2 regions of the Mesorhizobium sp. B2-8-3 genome follow, and region 2 is predicted to be linked to the other one. Evidence: riboswitches for the same ligand, from Rfam matches in the RefSeq annotation. Region 2 holds a riboswitch; the other holds the start of a gene.
What was found. Region 2 has a riboswitch for thiamine pyrophosphate ahead of thiB (thiamine ABC transporter substrate binding subunit). Riboswitches for the same ligand answer to the same signal wherever they lie in the genome.
Positions count from the first base shown of each region.

Region 1 (11,925 bases), on a different contig from region 2:
CTCGGTCCTGCCGATGAAGCCCTTCGCCTTGAGGTACCACAGGTGGAATTCCAGGTGCTCGCGAGGGCAGCCCGACAGGCGCTCGAGCTCGTCGTCACCGATGCCCGGATTGTTGACGTCCCGCCGGCGCCTCACATAGAGGAGCGACAGCAGATTGGCCTGGATGACGGTATCCCTCTCCATGCCGCCGCCGTCGCGGGCTCCTTCCGTGAGTTCGTGACGAAGGCCAAGATGCTCCCGGTAAAGGATGTCGTACTGAGCCCGTTTGACTGGGTCCCGCAGCGTATTATGGGCTTCCACGATCTCGCTGAAGCGCGCTTCATTGCCTGTTTCCCGATTGTCGGGGTGGTAGCGCATGGCAAAGTAGCGGAAAATCCGCTCGATGGTCTCAGAATTGGCGTTCGGGCTTATTTCCAGAAGTTCGTAGTAGTCAATGAACATGTAATCGTGCTTCCGAAATTACGGAAACCACCCCCGTCGCCAAGCATTGCTCAAATGCTGCGGACGTGCAAGGCGCATCGCCTTGCCGTGCTGCACCATCGGTTCTGGCAGAAGGATGGGACGCTGAAGCCCATGCTTTCACCCGCCGGCTGAAAAAGGGGCGACGTCCTGTCTGGTAGTGCCTTGGTTCCGATGGCCGATCGGCAAGGGCTTGCGCTGTCAAGGTCGGAAAACCCTACCGTGTCAGTCCGCTATAGCGGTGGAATAAATTCCGGGTTCTGTTACGTTAGCGCCGTTTGAAATTCAGGTGGCAACCTGGATGGGGCCGACCTCAAGCCCGGCTCCTTTTTGGCTCGCCTCGAAAGAGGCGGGCCATTTTTTTGCAAAGCCGTCGACATCTCGCGGCTTTCGCCCGAAGCCCCACTGACTTAGGTACGCCATGGCTAATATGGCTTGCAGGATGTAGACTTCGCAGAGTCGGGTTTACAGAGGCATTGGGAGGACAACAAAATGCCACGGGTATCGGAGCTTTTCTTCAAGACGGCCATCGTCTTTCTTATTCTGGGCATCGCCGCCGGGCTGCAGATGGCGATTTCGGGCGATCACGGTGCCTTTCCGGCGCATGCCCACATCAACCTTCTTGGCTGGGTCACCAGCGCCATCTTCGGCGGCTACTATGCACTCAACCCGGCCAAGGCCGAGCGCCGCATCGCGATGATCCATTACGGCCTCTATACGGTCGGCATCGTGATCATGCTGCCGGCGCTCTACTGGATGCTGGCGGCAGGCCATCCGGAGATCGAGCCGGTCGTGGCGATCGGCTCGCTGATCGTCGCCGCTGCGGTGCTGGTCTTTGGCTTCGTCGTCTTCTCGTCTTCGGAGACGGTGCGCTCGGCTTCGCCGGCCACCGCGCGTTAACTCGGCGAACCACAGGATTGCAGCCGGCTCGGACCACGGTTCCGACGGCTGCAAGCCGGCCGTTTGCGTTGCGCCGCATTGACGTCGCGAAAGCCGGCCGGCCGGCGACGATACAAATTGATGGCGCCTCGGAACTCTGGCACCGAGGCGTAGCCCGGTCCCTGCGTTCGAGCGGAGAATGCGGAGCGCCGGCTATTGTGGTGCGACGACCTCTCGAAAACGAAAAGACGGTCGGTCAGCAGCCCGGCCGCAAAGCGCCGCTCAAAGCGATTAAGGCAGCAGTTTCGGGAACAGCCACAAGATGAGAGCGTGGATGATGCCGTCGCGCTCGAACGGGCCGGGTATCTTGGCCGGTGCCGAGCTTGCGTCCGCCTTGCGTTCGTCGGTCACGCGGGTCTCGCCATGCACGAGCCAGAGCACGGCCACGAAATAGCCGGCCTGCAGAACCACTGCCGCCAGGAATGTCCAGCCGATCGCCATCCAGACAGATCCCGTGGAGGCGTAAGTCCAACCGAGGATCACCAGAAGCGTTGCCACCATTCCCACAAGAAACTGCGGAAAATACATCTGCCCATCCGAGCGCCGCGGCCACATTCGGTCGTCGACGATCTCGCCCATATCTCTACCCATCTCGACCCATGCACCTTTTCCTAGTGGACCGCAAGCTTGAACGATTTGCCGGCGGGCCCATCGCCCTTTCGTCCGATCCGATAGGGACTAGGGACGCAGGACTTCCGGTGTGACAACTGGGAATTGCGCCAAATCGTTCCCGAGGCTCAACATTCAACGCATGCCTAATGAACACGCGCAGGCGATTGCCCGTGTGTTCGGTTGTCTCTGCACGCAAAAAGGCCCGCCGCGTGGCGGGCCCTTGTCTGTCCTGCTATCCGGATCAGGTCAGGATCAGCACGATCTTGTAAGTGTCGGGGTCGACGATGACGATACGTCCGTCGGCCAGCACGAAATACTCGTAGGATTCGTAGGCAGGCACGATCTTGACGATGCGCGCCGGCAGGCGGTGCAGACGCACCTTGTGCCGCGGAACCTCGACGCCGACAGAGATGTCGAAGCTGACGTCGCGAACCGGTTCGACCCTGGTCTCGTGAATGATCTGCGTGACCTGCGTCTTCTGCTCCACCGTCACGTTGTTGATCGAGGCCGTCTTGTTCTGGTCGGTCTCGACATTGGTGTTGCCCTGGGCGTTCTGTTCGGTGTTGGTACCGGTCTTGCCCTGCGCGTTCTGCTCGGTCTGCATCTTGGTGTTGCCGCCCTGAGCGTTCTGCTCGGTGGTGGTTGTGCCGGACTTACCCTGGGCCTGCTGATCGGTCTGGGTCTTCGTCTTGTTCTGGGCATTCTCCTCGGTTGTCGTACCGGTCTTGCCCTGCGCGTTCTGCTCAGTCTGCATCTTGGTGTTGCCCTGAGCGTTTTGCTCGGTGCTAGTCCCGGTCTTGCCCTGAGCCTGCTTCTTTTTCTTCAGCTGTGTATGGTCCTGAGCATTCTGGTCGGTATTGGCGCCGGCCTGACCCTGGGCCTGCTCATCGGTCTTCATCTTGGCCGTGCCCTGGGCCTGCTCTTCGGTGTTGGCGCCGGCCTTGCCCTGAGCGTTCATCTCGGTCTTCGATTTCGTCTCGCCCTGAGCCTGCCCGCCGGCCTTGCCGCCCTTTTGACAATCGGCCGTGCCGGCCGCGCAATTGTCGCCGCCGCTCGGCTGTGCGGATTCGGTCTGCGCCATCGCGGCGCCGCAACCGACGCCGAGCGCGATCATACTTGTGATAAGCAGATGTTTCATGGGATTTCTCCTCGGAAAATTCGGTCCCTTCACTAGGAAAACCCGGCCCGAAAAGCATTGTTCCGAAATTGCCGCGCCGCGCGCCGGTGACGTTTCTTCGGACGTGCCTGTGACGTTCCCCCGAAAATGGTGTCGGCGAATTTTTTGCAGGAACAAGGCTTGTCGGCCGGCGTTACGCACATTGCCTACCGGCTGTGAAATCGCAGGCGCAGCGTGAGAGGCAATCTATCCAAATCAAGGAGAAGATCGATGAAAATGCACCTCACAACCGCAGCCGCGGGCCTGCTGCTTCTGGCCGGCATCGGCGCCGCCGCCGCCGAGGATGTTATTATCCAGCCCGAACAGGAAACGGTCATCCGCGAATATGTGCATAAGCAGCCGCTGGCGTCGGTCAAGCTTCCCGGCGTCAAGCTCAGCATCGGCAGTGTCCTTCCCGACACCGTCGAATTGCACGAGGTACCGAACGTCAAGTACCGTTACGTCGTCGTCGACAATCAGACGGTCATCGTGGATCCCGGCACGCGCAAGATCGTCCAGGTCATCCAGTAGGATCATTCGCAGCTGAGTTGACGGCCCTGCCGCCGGCTGCGGCCGGGCCGTTAACCAGTATTAATTCGTTACCATATGCTAACGGAACCTTCGTTCCGGGCCCGCGTTGCCGCTGCTGTGTTCGAAATTGCCTCATAGAGAACACAAGCATGCGCAGGATGCGGGAATCGGGCGGCGGCGAAACAGGCACGGGTTGGGGGAGGAGACTGACCAACATGTCGAAACGAGAAATCGGAACATCCCGTTCGCTCGGGATGCGTGTCGCCGATCTCAAAGCCAGGATGCGGGACGCCCGGATCACCGAGCATGAGATGAAGACCTTCCAGAAGGTCGCGGCCATCATGGGGGGCAGCGAGGGCTCCCTACGCATAGACGCGGACGATCTGATCGCCGCGTCCTTCGTCACCGAGGCCCCGGGCGAATCGGCACCGAGCTGACAGCGGCCTCCAGCCGAATCCCCGATCGATCCAGTCGACCTCCAGCCGCAAGGCGGCGGTCTGCAGGCAAACGGATGCAACGGACGTCAGGGCGCGCCCGGTTGCTCCGGGATTCGCAGGCCAAATCCTGAACTTGCGGTCAAGGCCAATGCGCACGGCGTCTTGGTGGATGGTCGTCATACGCGTTGTGAGGCGTGATCAACAGACGCTGCCGCTCCAGCGGGCGCCGCTGGCCCTGTGGGCGTCATGCCCGACGCTGCCGACCGGCCTTTGCCCAGCGAGGGACTATCCAGGCACGTGTCGGTTCTGTGCCCTGCTTTCGCGTACCCGGCTTCGCCTGATCTTTGCTTCGCGCAGCACCGCGACCGGATCGGCGCCGGTCCATTCGATTCCGGCCTTCCGCGCGAAGACCAGGAACGCCTGCCGCGCCTTGTCGAGATCGATCTCTCCGGTCCGCGCCGCCTCACAGGCGCGGAATGCGTTGGCGTAGCTATCGCCCCGCGTGGCCTGCGGCCATTCCTTGAGAAAGTTCTGCATCCCGGTGAGCGTGGCGATCTCGCGCTTGAAGCCGGCGCCCACGGCAATGGCCACGGGGGCCCGAAGTTCGATGTCGCTTCTGATGGGACCTTCTTGCATGACTGCGGCATCCTTTGATTTTCAAAGACTTGGGCAGTTTCAATGCCTTCCAATGCGGAGCCGATGCGAAGGTTCCGCCAAATCAATTAGTCGTGGCTGACGGAACAACACCCTGCCGGCGGCGTTTGCCCCGGGAGCTCCCATGTTCGACCTGCCCGTGTTTCCGCCCCGCGGAGGCCAGGCGGAGCTCAACAACGCAACAGGAGATAAACGATGAAAACCACCCTCATTCCAGCTGTCGCCGGCCTGGCTCTGATGGCCGGCATCGGCATCGCGGCCGCGGACGAGGTGATCGTCACCCCCGAGCAGCAGACCGTGGTCAGGGAATATGTCCACAAGCATCCGATCGCCTCGGTCAATGTGCTCGGCCTCGAGCTCGGCGTCGGCTCGACCGTGCCTGACACCGTCGAGCTGCAGCAGGTTCCGGACGTCCAGTACCGCTATGCGGTCGTCAATGACCATACGGTGCTGATCGATCCCGGCACGCGCCGCGTTGTTCAGGTGATCGAGTAGATTTAGTCCTGAAAGAGCCCGATCCTCTCCCCGGAGCATCGGGGAAGGATCGGGCTCTTCTCGTATCCGGGCATAAGGCCTAAGATAAACAGCGGTTTGGGAGGCAACGAAGCGCGGAAGGAGTCGTTGCCATGCATCATCCACACGTCGAATCACCTGACATTGCCCGCCAAGTCGACAGGCTGCTGGCCGAACGCGGCGATGGGCTGCTGTCGATCAAGCAGGCGGTCGCGCTGCTGCGCGAGCGCACCGGAACCGATCGTTCCGACGCCGACCTGGCCGGACTGATCGTCAAGAAGGCCGCGTATCTCGGCATCGCGGTGCTTTCCGACGAGAAGTGAGCCATCACCGGATATTGCTTCAAGATGCGTTTGCGCGCCGCGTCTACACCCAAGACGGCACGCGAAAATTCGGCTAATGTTTGGCTGGGGAACAGTCCCAAACCGTAGGAGGCGACAAAGTGACGGACGACAGGCACGAACGCATTCGCCAACGCGCGCACGAGATTTGGGAGCAGGCCGGCCGGCCTGAAGGCGCGCATATGGAGCACTGGGACCAGGCGACGGCCGAGATCGATGAGGCGGGCAGGCCGAAGAAAGCCGCCAAGAAGGCCGCTGCCGCCAAGGTCGAGAAGCCGAAGGCCGCGAAGGCGGAGAAGCCTGCTAAGGCCCCCAAGGCGCCACCCAAGTCGAAAGCCAAGGGCTGATCGCGTCCTAAAGGATTACGGGCAGTCGTCAGACCATCTGCCGCATAGTTGACCCACCGGCGACGGCGACCTGCAAAGCCGCGGCCTGCGCCAGCTGCGCGGGCCCACATCGGCGAGCCTGCCGGGCAGATCGCCCGGCATCGCTTGATATTAGAGAGTGTTAATAAGCCTCGACGTCATAGCTCCAAACCATCGGGGAATTACTGATCAGGTTGAACTGTTTACTGTAGCTGGGCTGCAATATGTGTTCAATAGATGAAATGCTCCCAGTAAAAGTCAGGCATTGAGCGGAAGGCGCAGTTGACTCCGCGCGCTCGCATGCGCCTTTTTCATGCGAGGCTTTCTCTCAACATCCAACTTCGGGGATCAGGCATGCGGGGTATCAACCGTGTCATTTCATTTGCGTTTCTAGCTGTGGCGGGCGGTCTCTCTGCGCCTTGCCAGGCGGCGCCGGTCGAGTACGTCAGGGTCTGCACGGCTTATGGCGCGCAATACTATTACAGTCCCGGCACCGCCACCTGTATCAATGCCAACACGGGCGAGACGCGCAGCTTGACGGAGGACGGTGTGGTCGACGGCAAGACGGCGTTGGCGAGCAAGGTCGACGACATTGACCGCCGCGTCCAGCGCGCCTTCGAGGGTGCATCGGTGGCCTCGGCGCTGGCCGGCCCGGACCTGGTGCAGGGCGAGCATTTCGGCGTGCGCGTCAACTGGGGCAATGCCGGTCAATCCAACGCCATGGGTGTCACCGGCGCGGCGGTTCTTGGCGAGGGCTTCATGTCTGGCGGCAACGGTCGGCTGGCCGGCGCCGCAGGCGTCGGCTTCTCCGGCAAGACGGTCGGCGGCAATGCCGGCCTGCAGTTCACCTGGTAAGCGCGACCGGGGGCAATCAATGTTCAGATATCTTCTTGCGCCGGCGATTCTCGGCGCGGCAACGCTCCTTGCGGCGCCATCCCAGGCGGCAGTCGCGTATGTCAAGATCTGCTCCGCCTATGGAGCCAATTACTACTATAGTCCGGGCACGGACACCTGCATCAATGCCCAGACTGGCGTGACCAAGAAGCAGGTCGACGACGGCAATGGCGGCGAGATGACCGAGGTCGGTAAGACGGCGCTCGCGGCCCACGTCGATGACATCGACAACCGCATCACGCGCGCCTTTGAGAACGCCTCGATCTCGGCCGCGCTCGCAGCGCCCGATCTCGTCCAGGGCGAGCATTTCGGTGTGCGCGTCAACTGGGGCAATGCCGGCTATGCCAATGCCTTCGGCATCACGGGCGCCGCGGTGCTGAGCGAGGGCTTCGACCATGGCGGCCGGCTGACCAGCACGCTCGGCATTGCCTTCTCCGGCAGCCAGGTCGGCGGCAATGTGGGGCTGCAGTTCAGCTGGTAGGGGAGGCTACCGTCTCCCCTGCTTTCCGGCGTATTGCGCGACCGCGCAAATGAGGGCCAGCGCCGCCATATCGCAGGCGGTCCGCGACGGCGACGGTCCCCTGGCGAAAAGCACCGCGTCCGCGACGGGGATCGTCAGGCCATGCTTTCTGGCGAATGACGTGACTTCGTAGGGCTGGTCGTCAGGCTGTATGCCGATGTCGATACGCTGGTCCATCAAACGAGTTCCTCCCTGGTACGCGGCTTTACCCTCCTTCGCCTGAGACGAATTTAACCACCCGCCGCTCAGCCGCGTCCACCAATTGCCAATTGTATGAAACGATGCATTTTTCGACGGGCGGCCCAAGGGTTGTAGGGGGAGCTCCCTCACCACGCATCGCTCGACCGGGCAAACCTCATGCCGGCCGCGATCATCGCGCTTTCGCATTCGCTGATCAGCCTGAGATTGCGCAGATACCGCGCCACCGTCTCCGGGAGCCAGGCGGCGCAGGCCTCGACATAGGCGCGGCCATGCACCAGCGTGCCGGTCGAAAGCCGCTCGTCCTTCTCGGCGATCACCTTCAGATATTGCCGGATGAAACGGATGTCGTCGGCGATGTCCTGGCTGGCCATGCGCCAGGCGCCGGCAACGCGTTCGCGCTCGGCGAACGGCAGTGGCGAGAGCAAACGGCGGGAGAGGTCGGCGAAAGCGCCATGGTTCGCGGTATTCAAGCAAGTCCCCTCAAGGGAAGGGAAATATCGTACTTTATGTACGAAAAACAATCAAGCCGGATTCGTACAATTTGAACGACACTGCGGTTGCGATACCGCGGTTATAAGAAATCTGCGAAAATCTTATAACCCGGCATCTCCCTTAGGGAGATGGGGCTCTTGGCCCAATTGGCCTCGCAAAAAAAACCGCTTTCCCATTCGCTCGAACAGTGCTTTAACGCGGCCATCCACAGGGGTGCTCCGTACGGTCGGGGCTGAGATGGCGGCGGCAAGCCTCCGGACCCTAAAGCTGATCTGGATAATACCAGCGGAGCGAGGCGGGCCATGTTTTCCGGCGCACAGATTTCCCTTTATCCCATGGCTGACGATTTCGTCGGCGTCATCCTCGGCGCGTTGGGCGCGCTCGATCCTTACCGCGACAGGCTGAGGATCGAGACCGACGATATCTCGACGCTGCTGGTCGGGCCGCCCGAAGTGCTTTTTCCCGCCATGCGCGACCTGCTCGTCGCGGCGGCGAAGAGCGGCAAGCACTGCGCGCTGTCGGCCGCGGTCTCGCGCGGCTGCCCCGGCGAGCCGGACGACCCGATCTGCCGCTCGGACGAGATCGGCGGCCCGGCGATTCCGCTCGAGGAGCGCAAGCGCGCCGCGCTCCGCGCCGTCGAGGCGACGCCCTCGACCGACCAGCCGGTGGCGGCGCAATTCTCGCTCTATGTGATGGGCACCGGCGACCACATGGACGAGATCTATGGCTGCATCGACTTCCTGAAAAACTCCGGCGTCTTCGACCGCTCGAAGAATTTCTGCACCAGGCTGCGCGGCGATGCCGGCGCGGTGTTCGCCACGCTCGCCGAAGCCTTCTGCCGCTTCGGCCCCGGCGCGGGCCACGTGACGCTCGACATAACGATTTCGGCGAACAGCCCGACCGCGGTTTGAGCCGCGTAGCGCTGCCGAGGTAGATGTGATGGCTGTTTCGTTCGGTTCTACGCCGCAAGAAGAGCCTTCGGCGATTGGCGAAAGCCGGGATGCCGTCCAATCTCCCCCCTTGCGGGGGAGATGCCCGGCAGGGCAGAGGGGGGTGCTGTCCCGCCAGCCTGTCAGTCGTTCGCGCCCTGTCGCGCAAGAGCTAGAAGCCGGCGTTCCTTCACACCCCCCTCTGGCCTGCCGGCCGCAAGGGGGGAGATCAGCCCTTGCTTCCGCCTTCGCCAGGATCTTCCCCGCCGCCATCGCTTTCGCTCTTCTCCTCATCGCCTGGGAGCTCTACGCCCGCCTCGGCGGCATCGCGTCCACCGTGCTCCCCGCGCCCTCGCGCGTGCTGGCGCAAGCCTGGGAGAACCGCTCGGCACTTGCCGACAACACGCTGCCCACCATCCGCGCCACGTTGGCGGGCTTTGCCTGCTCGCTCGTTGCCGCCTTCATCCTCTCGGCGCTGGTCGACTTCCTGGCCCCGTTGCGCCGGGCGCTGTTCCCGCTGCTGATCGCCAGCCAGACGTTGCCGCTGGTGGCGATCGCGCCGCTGGTGGTGCTGTGGTTCGGCTTCGGGCTGCTGCCGAAGATCCTGCTCGTGGCGCTGGTCACCTTCTTCCCGATGATGGTGGCGCTGGTCGAAGGCTATGCCGCCACGGCCAAGGAGATCAGCCAGATGCTCGCCGCGATGGGAGCAGGGCGCTGGCGCATCTTTTGGCTGGCGCGGCTGCCGTCGGCGCTGCCCTATTTCTTCGCCGGACTGCGCATCTCCATCACCTATGCCGTGGTGGGCGCCATCTTCGCCGAATATGCGGGCGCCGCGAAGGGGCTCGGCATCTACATGCTCAGCGCCAAGAACAATTTCCGCCCCGACCTGGTGCTTGCCGCCGTCGCGGTCAGCTCGGCGCTGACGCTGGCGCTGTTCGGCCTCGCCGTGCTCGTCCAGCGTCTCGCCATGCCCTGGGAAAATGCAGAGGGCGAAAGGGCGGGGCGCGACGGCGACAAGCCTGTCGGGGAGCGCCGGCCATGACCCGGCTCGAGCTCCGCGACGTGCGAAAGAACTTCGGCGCGCTCGAGGTTCTGGCCGGCGTCTCTCTCCATGTCGGCGCGGGCGAGTTCGTCTCGATCCTCGGTCCTTCCGGCGCCGGCAAGTCGACATTGTTCCAACTGCTCACCGGCGCGATCCGGGGCGAGGGCGAGATGCGCTTCGACGGCGCGCCGCTCGATGGCGCCCGCTTCGCCTTCATGCCGCAGCGCGACGCGCTGATGCCGTGGCGGCGCGTTATCGACAATGTGGCGCTGGGGCTCGAAGTCCAGGGCATGAAGCGGCGCGCGGCGCGCGAGCGCGTGGCGCCGTTGTTCGCCGAATTCGGCCTTGCCGGCTTCGAGCGCGCCTGGCCGGCCGAACTGTCCGGCGGCATGCGCCAGCGCGCCGCGCTCCTGCGCACCGTGGTGCAGCAGCGCGACATGCTTTTGCTCGACGAGCCGTTCGGCGCGCTCGACGCGCTCACCCGCGCCGCCATGCAGCGCTGGCTGGAGACGATGTGGCGAAACCATCGCTGGACGGCGCTGCTCATCACCCATGACGTGCGCGAAGCAGTGCTTCTGTCCGACCGTATCTATGTGCTTTCGGCGCGGCCCGCGCGCGTGGTGCGTGAGGTGGCCGTGCCGCTGCCGCGCCCGCGCACCGAGAGCGCGGCGCTTGCCCGCGAGGCCGCGGCGATCGAGGCCGGCATCCTCGACACGCTGCTTGGCCAGTCCGATCCGAATTTCCGACCATCCGATGGAGAATTGAAATGACCGATCTGACCCGCCGCCAGGCGCTGTTTCTGGCCGCCGGCCTGCCTCTTGCCGGGGCCGTCACGCACGCCCGTGCCGCCACCCCGCAAAAGATCACGGTCGCGCTCGACTGGACCGTCAACACCAACCACATCGGCCTGTTCGTCGCCCGCGACAAAGGCTTCTATCACGACGCCGGCCTTGACGTGGAAATCCTGCCCTATGGCGATACCGGCTCCGGCACGCTGGTAGCCAACCGTGTCGCCGATTTCGGCATTTCCGGCTCGCTCGGCCTGTTCACCCAGAAGAGTGCTGGCGCCGACCTGAAGGCCGTCTACGCCGTCGTCCAGTCGGAGACCGGCCGCGTCGTCTTCAACGCCAACCGCGCGGCGATCAAGAGCCCGAAAAATCTTGACGGCCTGACCTATGGCGGCTTCGGCAGCGCCTGGGAAAACGCGCTGCTGCGGACCATCATCCGCCATGACGGCGGCAAGGGCGATTTTTCGACCGTGACGCTGGGGACGTCCGCATACGATGCGCTGGCCAACGGCTCGGTCGATTTCACGCTCGAAGTCTCGACATGGGAAGGTGTCGAAGCGGAACTGAAAGGCCTCAAGCAGCGCAGCTTCCGCTACGCCGACTACGGCGTGCCGGACGAGCACACCACGCTGATCGTCTCCAGCAACGGCTTCCTTAGCGCCAATCCGAAAGCTGCCGCCGCTTTCGTCAAGGCGACGCGGCGCGGCTATGCCTTCGCGGTCGATCAGGCGCTGGAGGCGGGCGAACTGCTGATCGCCGCCAACAAGGACACACTCGCCAACCCGGCGCTGATCGACGCCTCGCTGAAGGCGCTGAACGACGGCCATTTCCTGAAGAGTGCCAACGGCGCCATCGGTACGATGGACAAGGCGAAGATGGAGGCGATGGGCGGGTATCTGTTTGCCTCGGGGATATTGCTCGACGGCAATGGCAAGGCGTTGACCGCGAAGCCGGATATCGAGGCGTACTTCAGCAACGAGTTTCTGGGCGCCTGAGAGTACGAAGGAACGCGGTGTCGCGCCGGAACCCGTCCGGAAATCCGGTGCGGAGCC
Region 1 is NZ_VFTW01000011.1:113,513-125,437, forward strand. Features, by position in the region: gene FJ418_RS18065 (J domain-containing protein) at 1-441, opposite strand, end outside; gene FJ418_RS18070 (hypothetical protein) at 952-1,359, shown strand; gene FJ418_RS18075 (exopolysaccharide production repressor protein) at 1,630-1,977, opposite strand; gene FJ418_RS18080 (DUF1236 domain-containing protein) at 2,252-3,148, opposite strand; gene FJ418_RS18085 (DUF1236 domain-containing protein) at 3,398-3,697, shown strand; gene FJ418_RS18090 (hypothetical protein) at 3,913-4,134, shown strand; gene FJ418_RS18095 (DUF982 domain-containing protein) at 4,420-4,770, opposite strand; gene FJ418_RS18100 (DUF1236 domain-containing protein) at 4,984-5,283, shown strand; gene FJ418_RS18105 (hypothetical protein) at 5,415-5,624, shown strand; gene FJ418_RS18110 (DUF2934 domain-containing protein) at 5,744-5,989, shown strand; gene FJ418_RS18115 (porin) at 6,362-6,862, shown strand; gene FJ418_RS18120 (porin) at 6,882-7,382, shown strand; gene FJ418_RS18125 (hypothetical protein) at 7,389-7,598, opposite strand; gene FJ418_RS18130 (hypothetical protein) at 7,748-8,092, opposite strand; TPP riboswitch at 8,314-8,426, shown strand; gene FJ418_RS18135 (YkoF family thiamine/hydroxymethylpyrimidine-binding protein) at 8,417-9,025, shown strand; gene FJ418_RS18140 (ABC transporter permease) at 9,300-10,085, shown strand; gene FJ418_RS18145 (ABC transporter ATP-binding protein) at 10,082-10,855, shown strand; gene FJ418_RS18150 (ABC transporter substrate-binding protein) at 10,852-11,868, shown strand; gene FJ418_RS18155 (hypothetical protein) at 11,925-11,925, opposite strand, start outside.
Region 1: it holds a riboswitch for thiamine pyrophosphate, as region 2 does, so the genes downstream of both, FJ418_RS18135 (YkoF family thiamine/hydroxymethylpyrimidine-binding protein) here and thiB (thiamine ABC transporter substrate binding subunit) in region 2, are expected to answer to the same signal.

Region 2 (11,925 bases):
GGTTGTTCGGTTTTCGGCGAAGCCTCGGCGGTCTCGGCCTTCGACCTCGCCTTGCGGTCTTCCAGCTTCGAGCCGCCGCGCTGCGCCAGCATGTCGGAATAGCCGCCTGCATATTCGATCCAGCGGCCGCCGCCGTCCGGCGCGATCACGCTGGTGACGGTGCGGTCGAGGAAGTCGCGGTCGTGGCTGACCAGGATCACGGTTCCGGCAAAGCCCGCGACCAGTTCCTGCAGCAGTTCCAGCGTCTCCATGTCGAGATCGTTGGTCGGCTCGTCGAGCACCAGCAAATTCGCCGGCCGCGCCAGCACGCGGGCCAGAAGCAGCCGAGCGCGCTCGCCGCCGGAAAGCTCGCGCACCGGCGTGCGCGCCTGCTCCGGCTTGAACAGGAAATCCTTCATGTAGGAGACGACGTGGCGCTGCTCGCCATTGACAACAAGGTTCTCACCGCGCCCGTCCGTGAGGTAATGCGCCAGCGTCTCGGCCGGGTCGACGGCCTCGCGCTTCTGGTCGAGCGTCGCGATCTCCAGATTGACGCCGAGCCGCACGGTGCCGGCATCCGGCGCCAGCTCGCCGGTCAGCATCTTCAACAATGTCGTCTTGCCGGCGCCGTTCGGGCCAACCAGGCCAACGCGGTCGCCGCGCTGGATGCGGGTCGAGAAACCCTTGACCACGGTGAGGTCGCCGAAACTCTTGTCGATGTTCCTGGCCTCGATCACCAGCTTGCCGGATTCGGCGGCATCGCTCGCCACCATGGTGGCAGTGCCTTCGGCGCCGCGATGGCTGCGGAAGCGCTGGCGCATGGTCTGCAACTCGCCGAGGCGACGCATGTTGCGCTTGCGCCTGGCGGTCACGCCATAGCGCAGCCAGTGCTCCTCGCGCACGATCTGGCGGCCGAGCTTGTGCTGCTCGCGCTCTTCTTCTTCCAGCACCTGGTCGCGCCATTCCTCGAAATGGGCAAAGCCCTTGTCCAGCCGCCGCGTCTGGCCGCGGTCGAGCCAGACGGTGGCGCGCGTGACGCGCTCGAGGAAGCGGCGGTCGTGCGAGATCAGGATGACGGCGGAGGAGGTGCGGGCAAGCTCCTCTTCCAGCCATTCGATGACCGACAGGTCGAGATGGTTGGTCGGCTCGTCGAGCAGGAGGATATCGGGCTCCGGCGCCATGACGCGGGCAAGCGCGGCGCGGCGCGCCTCGCCACCGGAAAGATCGTTCGGACGCTCCTCGCCGGTCAGGCCGAGATGCTCCATCAGATAAGTGGCGCGATGCGGATCGTCGGCCGGGCCGAGGCCGGCCTCGACATAGGCACGCACGTCGGCGAAGCCGTCCATATCCGGCATCTGCGGCAGATAGCGGACGGTCGCCGAAGGCTGGCGGAACACCTCGCCGTCCTGCGGCTCGATCATGCCGGCGGCGATCTTGAGGAGCGTCGACTTGCCCGAGCCGTTGCGGCCGACCAGCGCGATCTTCTCGCCAGCGGATGCGCTGAGCGCCGCGCCGTCGAGCAGCGGGGTGCCGCCGAAGGTCAGTTTAATGCCGTCGAGATTGAGGAGTGGCGGCGCCATGTCAGCTTTCTGGAAGAGGATAGGGGTGGGCCAGAAGCAGCGCCCGGCCGCGCTCCAGCGCGATGCCGAGCTGCCCTTTGACCTCGTTTGATATTGTGAGCGAGGAGCCGAACGCCACCTCGACGCGGTCGAGCGGCCATTTCGCGCCGGTCACCGTCAGGCCGGCGAGCTCGGAGAAGCCGAGCACCGAAAACAAGGTGCCGTCGTCATAGTCGAAGCTGGCCTTGCCAGGCAGGATGGGAACGCCTTCCTGCGCGCCGCTGGTCAGCAAGACCTCGGTGCCGGCCTCTGCCAGCCGAAGCGCAAGCGCCAGGTGCAGGAAAGCATGGTCGGCGCGCTTGCCGCCGAAGGCGCCAGCCAACACCAGGCTGGTGGCGCCACGCTTAAGCGCTTCCGCTATGGCGAGCTCGCCATCGGTCATGTCCTTCTCGGCCGGGAAGACTATTCGCGGAACGGCGGCGCGATCATCCGGTAGATTGGCAGGCACCGAGTCGAAATCGCCGACCCACAGCTCCGGCACCAGTCCAAGCATGCGGGCATGGCCGATGCCGGCATCGGCGGCGATGACGCGCGAAGCTTCGATCTGGCGTTCGAGCCGGGGCGTGCGAATAAGCTCGCCGCCAAGCAGGATGGTGAATGTGCCCATGGCCGTGGCCCTTACCAGCCCTCCAAGCGAAACGGAAGCCGGACGGCCCGCGCTTCGGTTGCGCGCCTGCTGTCCGAACATCAGCCGCCCGGCAAACTTCCGCTTGCGCGCCGCTTCGGCGGGGCCTATCTGTCGAAACGCTCTAACGGGGTGCCGGACGTGATCCGGCTGAGAGGCGATCAAGCCAACCCGCTGAACCTGATCCGGTTTGTACCGGCGGAGGGATTAGACGTTTCGGACCATCCGGCGCCTCAATCCTTGTCACTCGAACGAAGGAGGCGCCGATGCGCGCAATGCTGTCCAATCTCATTCTCGCAACCGGTCTTGTCTCGCTTCTGGCGAGCGTCGCGCCTGCAGAGGCAAAGGACAAGCTCACCGTCTATACCTATGAGAGCTTCACCGCCGACTGGGGGCCCGGCCCGGCCGTCAAGAAGGAGTTCGAGGCCGAATGCGGCTGCGATCTCGAATTCGTCTCGGTCGCGGACGGCGTCGCCCTGCTCAACCGCGTCAAGCTGGAACGCGCCGGCACCAAGGCCGACATCGTGCTCGGCCTCGACACCAACCTGACGGCGGATGCCAAGGCGAGCGGCCTGTTCGCGCCGCATGGCGAAGTCTCCGGCATCAACGTGCCCGGCGGCTGGAGCGACGACACTTTTGTCCCCTTCGATTATGGCTATTTCGCCGTCGTCTATGACACACAAAAACTGAAGACACCGCCCAAGAGCCTGAAGGACCTGGTGGAGGGCGCCGGCACGGACAAGATCGTCATACAGGATCCGCGCACCTCGACGCCCGGCCTAGGCCTGCTCTTGTGGGTGAAGTCGGTCTATGGCGACAAGGCGCCGGAGGCGTGGGCAAAGCTCAAGACCAAGGTGCTGACGGTGACGCCTGGCTGGAGCGAGGCCTATGGCCTGTTCACCAAGGGCGAGGCGCCGATGGTGCTCTCCTACACCACCTCGCCGGCCTATCACATGGTGGCCGAGAACACCGAGCGCTACCAGGCGGCCTCTTTCGAGGAAGGCGAGTACCTGCAGATCGAGGTTGCCGGCATCACCACGACGGGCGCCAAGAACCCGCTGGCGCAAAAGTTCATCGCCTTCATGACCGGACCGAAATTCCAGGACGTGATTCCGGAGACCAACTGGATGTTCCCGGCCGGCAAGACCGACAAGCCACTCAACCCGGCCTTCGACAAATTGGTCAAGCCGACCAAGACCTTGCTGTTCAGCCCCGAGGAAGTGGCTGCCAACCGCAAGGCCTGGGTGGATGAGTGGCTGGCGATGATGAGCAAGTAGGACGTCTCGGTTATTATCCTTCCGCGATGATCGCTCTACGGCGCCCCCCTCTGTCCTGCCGGATATCTCCCCCTCTAGGGGGGAGATTGGCTGTCACGCCGGCCTTCGCCAATCTCGGGCGTTGCAGGATCGAGCGCGGCGTCGAAGTTGCTAATTTCCCCCCTAGAGGGGGAGATATCCGGCAGGACAGAGGGGGGCGCGAAGGAACGCGGCGTTTGCTGAATTCCACCAAGGTGCGACGTGCAAGCCGCCGCGCACCCTGACTCCCGCATCCCCGCCGGCGTCATCGCCCTTGCCGCCATCGGCTTCCTCATTGGCGGCGCTTTCGCCGGCCTCGTCCTCGAAGGCGCGCAGGATCTCTCCGGCGCTGCCGCGGCCTTCGACAGTTATCTCTTGCGCGTCGCCCGCTTCACACTGTGGCAGGCGGCTCTGTCGACGCTGCTGTCGATCGCGCCGGCGCTGCTGGTTGCGCGCGCTTTGTCGAGACATCCGATCTTTCCCGGGCGTCGCCTGATCCTGCAGTTGTTCACCGTGCCGCTGGCATTGCCGGCGATCGTCGCCGCGCTCGGCATATTGGCGCTCTATGGACGGGCGGGGTATCTTGCCGGCGTCTTCGCCGAACTTGGCGGTGGGGATTGGCCGGGAATCTACGGCCTCTCCGGCATCCTTGTCGCGCATGTCTTCTTCAACCTGCCCCTGGCCACGCGCCTCTTCCTCGAGGCGCTGGGCACCGTTCCCGCCGACCAGTGGCGGCTGGCGAGTCAGCTCGGCATGGGCGCCCGGCCCGCTTTCCGGCTGGTCGAATGGCCGGTGCTGCGCGCGGCCCTGCCGGGGATCGCCGGGCTGGTCTTCATGCTCTGCATAACCTCCTTCACCATCGTGCTGACGCTGGGCGGCGGTCCGGCCGCGACGACGCTGGAGGTCGCCATCTACCAGGCGCTGCGCTTCGATTTCGATCCCGCGCGCGCCGTGGTGCTGACGCTGCTGCAGATCGCGCTCACCTTCGTCGTGGTCGTCGCGCTCACGCGGCTCGGCGCCAACACGGTCGGCGATGCCAATCTGCCGGTGGCGCCACGCCGCTACCTTTCGGCGGGACGGACCGAAAGCGTGCTGAACGCCGGCCTCATCGCGCTGGCCCTGCTGTTCGTCGCCGGGCCGATGGCGGCGACCGTGCTTTCAGGACTTCAGGCCGACCTAGGCCGATTGGCGGGTGAAGCGGCGGTGCGTCGCGCGACGCTCACCAGCGCGGGCCTCGCCCTGCTTGCGGCACTGCTCAGCGTGACGTTGTCGCTGGCGCTGATCGCGGCGCGGCGCGCGCTGGCCCTGCGGCGCCGGGCAGGCGGCGCCATGGGCCTGCTCGAACATGCCGCCGACACCGGCGCCGGCTTCGTGCTGGTCGTGCCGCCAATCGTGCTTGGCGCCGGCTGGTTCCTGGCGCTGCGCCACGTCACCGATGTCTTCGCCGTCGCGCCGGCCATGGTCGTCGCCGTCAACGCGGTGATGGCGATGCCCTTCGCCATCCGCGCCATTCGCCCGGCCTATGACGCGGCGAGCGAGCGCCACGAGCGGCTTTGCCTGGCGCTCGGCATATCCGGCTGGACCCGGCTCAGCCTGATCGACTGGCCGTCGCTCAGGCGGCCCCTGGCCACCGGCTTCGCCTTCGCCATGGCGCTGTCGCTCGGCGATCTTGGCGTGATCGCGCTGTTCGGCAGCGATTCCGTGCAGACCTTGCCCTATCTGCTTTTGGCGCGCATGGGCAGCTACCGGACAGCCGACGCCGCGGGGCTTGCCTTGCTGCTCGGCCTCGTCTGCCTGATGCTGGTGGTCGCCGCCGACTGGCTGGGGCGGGAAGGAAAGTCATGACGACGAGCATCGATGGCGCCGCCGCGCAAAAGGGCCTCACCGTCGCGCTGGAGGGCGTCTCGTTCAGCTATGGCGAATCCTCCTTCAGTTTCGACGCCGAATTCGCGGCCGGCAGGATCACCGCCATCATGGGGCCGAGCGGCTCCGGCAAGTCGACGCTGCTCAATCTGATAGCCGGCTTCGAAACGCCCGATGCGGGCAAGGTGCTGATCGGCGGCGCCGATCTCGGCAACACGCCGCCTTCGGCGCGGCCGGTGTCAATGGTGTTCCAGGAAAACAATTTGTTCGCGCATCTTTCGGTCGAAGCCAATGTCGGGCTCGGCCGCTCGCCGTCGCTCAAACTCGGCGATGCCGATCGCGCCGACGTCACCGAGGCGCTGGCGCGGGTCGGTCTTGCGGGCAAGGAAAGGCGGTTGCCGCGCGAGCTTTCCGGCGGCGAGCGGCAACGCGTGGCGCTGGCGCGGGTGCTGTTGCGCGACCGGCCAGTCTTGCTGCTCGACGAACCTTTCGCGTCGCTCGGCCCGGCGCTGCGCGACGACATGCTCGACCTTATGGCCGGCATCCATGCCGAGCGCGAAATGACGGTGCTGTTCGTCACGCATCAGCCGGAAGATGCGCGCCGCATCGGCCAGGACGTGGCTTTTCTCGACGAAGGCACGATCGCGGCAACCGGGCCGGCGGATGATTTCTTCGATCGGTCTGGACCGGACGCCTTCCGGCGCTATATCGGCGATCGAGCCGGCACCGTTGCCGGATCACAACATATTGCCTGGAAGCGGACATAATTTACGGCCAAACCGGCAACGGGCGATCCGGCGTTTGCTTGCCTTGTCCGGGGGAGTGTGGCTAGGTCCGGCCATGCTGGTCCGGCTGGGCAGCGATTTGCCGAAAGAGTTCGAAAGGAAGCCGATCTGTCGACCGGCGCTGAGAAGGTTTGGATGAGGCCGCTGGCACGATTTCTCGCGCTGGCGAGCGTTGCCGTACTGGCCAGCTGCCAGATGTTCACGCCGCCGGACGTGCAGGAAAGCGGCTTCCAGCCTTCCGACAAGCCGATCACCGTCGACAATGTCGTCGCCAACGCCAAGCTCGCCGAAATGGCGAAGGCGCAGCATCCGCGGATTCTCGCCACCTATGGCGGCGAATATTCCGACCCCAGGCTCGAACGCATGGTGGCCAAGGTCGTCGGCAATCTGACGGTGGTGTCGGCAAACCCTACCCAAACCTATCGCATCACCATCCTCAACTCACCCAACGTCAACGCCTTCGCGCTGCCGGGCGGCTATCTCTATGTGACGCGCGGCTTGCTGGCGCTGGCCAACGATTCGTCCGAGCTTGCCGCCGTCATCGCGCATGAGATGGGCCACGTCACCGCGAATCACGGCCTGCAGCGGCAGCAACTCGAAGCCGAGGAAGGCCTGGCGACCAAGGTGGTTTCCGATGTGCTCGGCGACAGCCCGACCGCCAAGGCGGCGCTTATTCGCGGCAAGCTCAGGCTTGCGCAATTCTCGCGCAACCAGGAACTGCAGGCCGACGCCATCGGCATCAAGTCGATCGGCGAGGCGGGCTATGATCCCTATGCGGCGGGTCGCTTCCTGCAGTCGATGTCGGCCTATACGGATTTCCGCTCGGTCAGCGGCGCCACCGACGCCAGCCTCGACTTCCTGGCGACGCACCCCAACACGCCGCAGCGTATCGAGCTGGCGCAGCGCCTTGCGCGCAATTTCGGCCCGCCCGGCGTCGGCACGCGCGACCGCGACGCATTTCTGGCCGGCATAGACGGCCTGCTTTACGGCGACACGCCGGAAGAAGGCTATGTGCGCGGCCAGACCTTCATGCACCCCAATCTCGGTGTCTCCTTCACCGTGCCGGACGGTTTCGTCATCGACAATTCGGCGGCCGCCGTCACCGCGACCGGGCCTGGCGACATCGCCATCCGCTTCGACGGCGTGGCGATCGACAAGTCGGTATCGCTCACCGATTACATCCGCAGCGGCTGGGTGGCGGGGTTGGAAGACGCCAGCGTGCGCCAGGAGACGATCAACGGCAACGATGCGGCGACGGCGCATGCCAGCGCGCAAGGCTGGCAGTTCGACATCGCAGTGATCCGCGCCGGCGGCCAAGTCTACAGGCTGCTGACGGCCGCGCCCTCGGCCAGCACTTCGCTGGACCCGGTGGCGCGCTCGGTCAGCGGCTCCTTCCGCGTGCTGAGTCCGGCCGAGAAGGCGGCGCTGAAGCCGCTGCATATCAGGGTCGTCACCGTCCAGGCCGGCCAGACCATGGGCTCGCTCGCCGCGCAGATGGTCGGTGTCGACCGCAAGCTCGACCTGTTCCGCGTGCTCAACGCCATGTCGCCGGGCGCGACAGTGTCGTCGGGCGACAAGGTCAAGATCGTCACCGACAGGTAGGGACTTGCGAATTCGCACCAACCAGGCGCCGTCGGCTATTTGAACAATCGCCCGGGCCGGGAGCCGTTGTCCTTCACAAGCCGTCACTACCGGTGTCGCCGCCGTCACCTTCGCCGTCGCCGGTATTGCCACCGCCGGTGCCGGCAGCGTGGCTACCGCCACCAGTCCAGGATGTCCTCCCGGTTCCCGTTGGCATCGGCTTGACCTTTGGTGCCCCCGGAATTGTCGGTGTGACGGTCTTCGGTTTCGACACGGGCACGCGCACCACTTTTATCTTCGTGATGACCTTCGGGGCCTTGCACGCCATGACCACGGGGGTTGTGCGCGCGGGGTGCGCGGAAAGACCGAGAATGCCCATCGAATAGACGTCTTGCCGCGCCATGCCGGCTTTGAGGAAAGCCAGGGCGCGGGCCGGGTCGGCGGGCACGCCGTTGCGGCCTTCCTTGAAGATCACGGCAAGCTCCTTCATGGCGTCGACATGCCCCATCGCCGCTGCCTGGAGCAGCAGGTCGAGGCCCTTGCCGGTGTCGCGCTCGACGCCGAGGCCATTGAACAAAGCGCGTCCCCAGGCGGCCAGGGCGTAGGGGTCTCCGTTGTCCGACGCCTTCGAATAGAGGTCGTTCGCCTTCGATGCATCGACAGCCGCCCCTGTTCCGGACGAGGCGATGGAGCCGAGCGCGAACAGGGCGCGGATATGTCCCTTGTCCGCGGCTTCCTGGATCGCCTGCCTGGCCTCGTCGATCCTGCCCGCCGCCAGCAGCGCCCGCCCCAGTTCGTAACGGAAGCGCGCAATGTCGGGGTAGGACTTCACCGCCGCCTCGCAGGTCTCGAGAGCCCCGCCGCCGATCTCGTTCGGCAACCGTCCCGGGACGACGCCCTGCAGGTCGAGCGGCTCGCCGGCGGCCTGGTCGCAAGGGTCGACGCCCGGCGATAGTTTCATCGTCGCCCGCTTCGCGGCGTTGCCCACACGGATCTCGAAGCCGACTTCGACGGGAGCGGCCGAGCCGATCTGCGGCTCATAGCGTAGACTGTCGACCTCGGCGGCCATCAGGCTCGATTGCGGCGACAGGACGCGACCGGGCAAGGACAGCGTTCCGGTCGCCGGGTAGCTCGCAAGCTTGAGGCTGATCGAGGCATCCTTGGCCGGAAGATCCAGTTTCAGCGGAACCGGGCCGACGCCGACCGGGACGCGGATATCGCGACTTCCAATCGCCTCGGCGACATCGGCAACCTGGATTCCGCGCTCCGCCACCTGCTCGTTCTGCTGCGTGTCGGGCGGCAGCGGCGCTGGTTGCTCCGCCCCGCGCATCAGCACGACATCGTCGATCAGCGAGGAGTTCTCCCACGGAACCTGCTTGCCGTTGGTGGCCTTGACCACGTCGCGGCGCACGGCCGCCATGACTGAGCGTATCTCCTGGTCCGGCGCCAGCGCGCGGCGGGAGAAGGACGACGAGAACGGGCTGAGATCGCCGGAGCCGTCATAGGCGACCGCCCCCGGCTCGGTTGCATAGGCAATCAGCGTGTTCTGCGAACCTGTCACCTGCGCAAGTCCGCTGTCGCCGGCGACGATCAACTGGTCGCGCAGCCAATAGTCCTTGCGCGGGAAGGGATTGTTGCGGCAGGCGTCGAGGATGATCATCTGGATCTTCGATCTCGAGCGCAGTTGCCGCAATATGTCGTCGACCTTGATCGCCTGGACCTCCATGTCGGCCGCATCTTTCAGCGACGCATCGACCGGAATCAGGAAATTCTCGCCGCCGATCTGAAAGCCGTGTCCCGAATAGTAGACGACCGCGAGATCGGCGCCGTCGGCCGCCGCCAGATAGTTGCGGAACCGCTCTTCGAACTGAAGCCTGGTCAGGTCCTTGGCGGCGAACACCTCGAAGCCGGCCAGCCGGAACGTATTGGAGACGTCGTCCGCGTCCTTGTCGGGATTCTTGAGCGCCGGGATTTCGCGATATTCGGAATTGCCGATGACAAGCGCAACCCTTCGATCGGCGTGCGCTTCGAATGTCGAGAGGCCCACGAGGAACAGGGCTGCAAGGAGCGCGCAGCATCGCAGCATGGCAGATCCCCCATATGTTATGATCTGGAGGCGTCAAAAAAGCCGATTGCGGCGCAGCGGTCTGTTAAAGAGCTCACAATCAATATGCGTTACCGAGGAGAAATCGCCTCGACGGCGAATATATTCTTATTTAATAAATTTCTTATCTTTGATTTTTAATTACATTAATTTCAGGCCGCTTCCGCCAAAAATTCCGGATTCTGCTTCACAAGAGCCAGCTTCAGCTTTTCCATGGCGCGGGCCTCGATCTGGCGGACGCGTTCCTTGGAGATGCCGAGCTGTTCGCCGAGCGCTTCCAGCGTGGCGCCGTCGTCGCTCAGCCTGCGCTCCTCGATGATGCGAAGCTCGCGGGCGTTGAGCGCGCCGAGCGCGCTCTTCAGCCAGACAGCCCGGCGCTGGATGTCGATCCGGTCGCCGACGATCTCGTCGGGGAGCGGGTCTTCGGAGACCAGGAAATCCATCCGCTCGGCGGCGCCGTTCTCATCGGCCAAAGGCGCGTTGAGCGAGCTGTCGGGCGAGGACAGGCGTGAATCCATCATCGCCACGTCGGCTTCCGGAACGCCGAGCGCGGCCGAGACCTCGCGATAGAGCGTGGCATTGGAGAGCGGCTCGGCGCCGTTGGCGAGGCGGGCGCGCAGACGCCGCAGGTTGAAGAACAGCGCCTTCTGCGCCGAACTGGTGCCGCCGCGCACGATCGACCAGTTGCGCAGGATGTAATCCTGCATGGAAGCGCGGATCCACCAGGTAGCATAGGTCGAGAAGCGCACTTCGCGCGCGGGCTCGAAACGGGCGGCAGCCTCGAGCAGGCCGACATGGCCCTCCTGGATAAGGTCGCCGAGCGGCAGGCCGTAATGGCGGAATTTCGAGGCCATCGAGATGACCAGGCGCATATGGGCGACGGTGATCCTGTGCAACGCGTGCTGGTCGTTCTCTTCCTTCCAGCGCAAGGCGAGGACATGCTCCTCGTCGCGCTCGAGATAAGGAGCCTTCATTGCCGCCCGGACCAGCGTCCGTCCTGCCGCGTCCTCGATCATGCCGGCTCCTTTTGGTGGTGAGTGGGCTTACAGCGGTTGAAAAGATGCCGCCGCGCCCTACAACAGCCATGCAACGTGTCAGGCGCATCGATGGTTCCGCCGTCCGAGGGGGCAAATATTGCCAGCGGGAACGTTTTGTTATCGGCCCGAAAAAGTCGCTTGGCGGTTATCAGGCAATTTTGAGAAACAGATTTCTGGAAGAGGCGATTTTTGAAATCTGGTTCCTTATTTCGCGGCCTTCTATCTGTCAGTTTCCGGCTCTCACAATCGCGCCGGGGCACCGGTCAAAACGGGATCACAGAAAAATGAAATGGCTCAAATCGCTCCTTGTCGCCGGAACGTTGCAGGTTCTGGCGGTCACGGCCGGGCATGCCGGCGCCAATCTCGACCAGATCAAGCAGGCGGGCGTCATCAAGGTCGGCACCGAAGGCACCTACGCGCCCTTCACCTACCATGACGAATCCAACGCCCTGGTCGGCTTCGATGTCGAGATCGCCAAGGCCATCGCCGACAAGCTCGGCGTCAAGGTCGAGTTCCTCGAAGGCAAGTGGGACGGGCTGATCGCCGGCCTCGACGCCAACCGCTACGACGCCGTCATCAACGAGGTCGGCATCACCGATGCGCGCAAGGCCAAGTACGACTTCTCCGATCCCTACATCGCCTCGAAGGCGGTGCTGATCGTGCGCGGCGACAACACCGATATCAAGACCTTCGCCGACCTCAAGGGCAAGAAGTCGGCGCAGTCGCTGACCTCCAACTTCGGCAAGCTCGCCGAGTCCAATGGCGCCGAGCTCGTCGGCACCGACGGCTTCGACCAGTCGATCCAGCTTCTGCTCACCGGCCGCGCCGACGCCACCATCAACGACAGCCTGTCCTTCCTCGACTTCAAGAAGCACAAGCCGGACGCCAATGTGAAGATCGCCGCGCAGGAAGAGAATGCCGACTATTCCGGCGTTATCGTGCGCAAGGGCGATCCGGAGCTGGTCGCGGCCATCAACAAGGCGCTGGCCGACATCAAGGCCGACGGCACCTACCAGAAGATCGCCGACAAATATTTC
Region 2 is NZ_VFTW01000037.1:28,772-40,696, forward strand. Features, by position in the region: gene FJ418_RS30060 (ABC-F family ATP-binding cassette domain-containing protein) at 1-1,559, opposite strand, end outside; gene FJ418_RS30065 (thiamine diphosphokinase) at 1,561-2,205, opposite strand; TPP riboswitch at 2,342-2,447, shown strand; gene thiB (thiamine ABC transporter substrate binding subunit) at 2,490-3,500, shown strand; gene thiP (thiamine/thiamine pyrophosphate ABC transporter permease) at 3,741-5,363, shown strand; gene thiQ (thiamine ABC transporter ATP-binding protein) at 5,360-6,148, shown strand; gene FJ418_RS30085 (M48 family metalloprotease) at 6,302-7,768, shown strand; gene FJ418_RS30090 (caspase family protein) at 7,842-9,833, opposite strand; gene FJ418_RS30095 (RNA polymerase factor sigma-32) at 10,004-10,867, opposite strand; gene FJ418_RS30100 (amino acid ABC transporter substrate-binding protein) at 11,173-11,925, shown strand, end outside.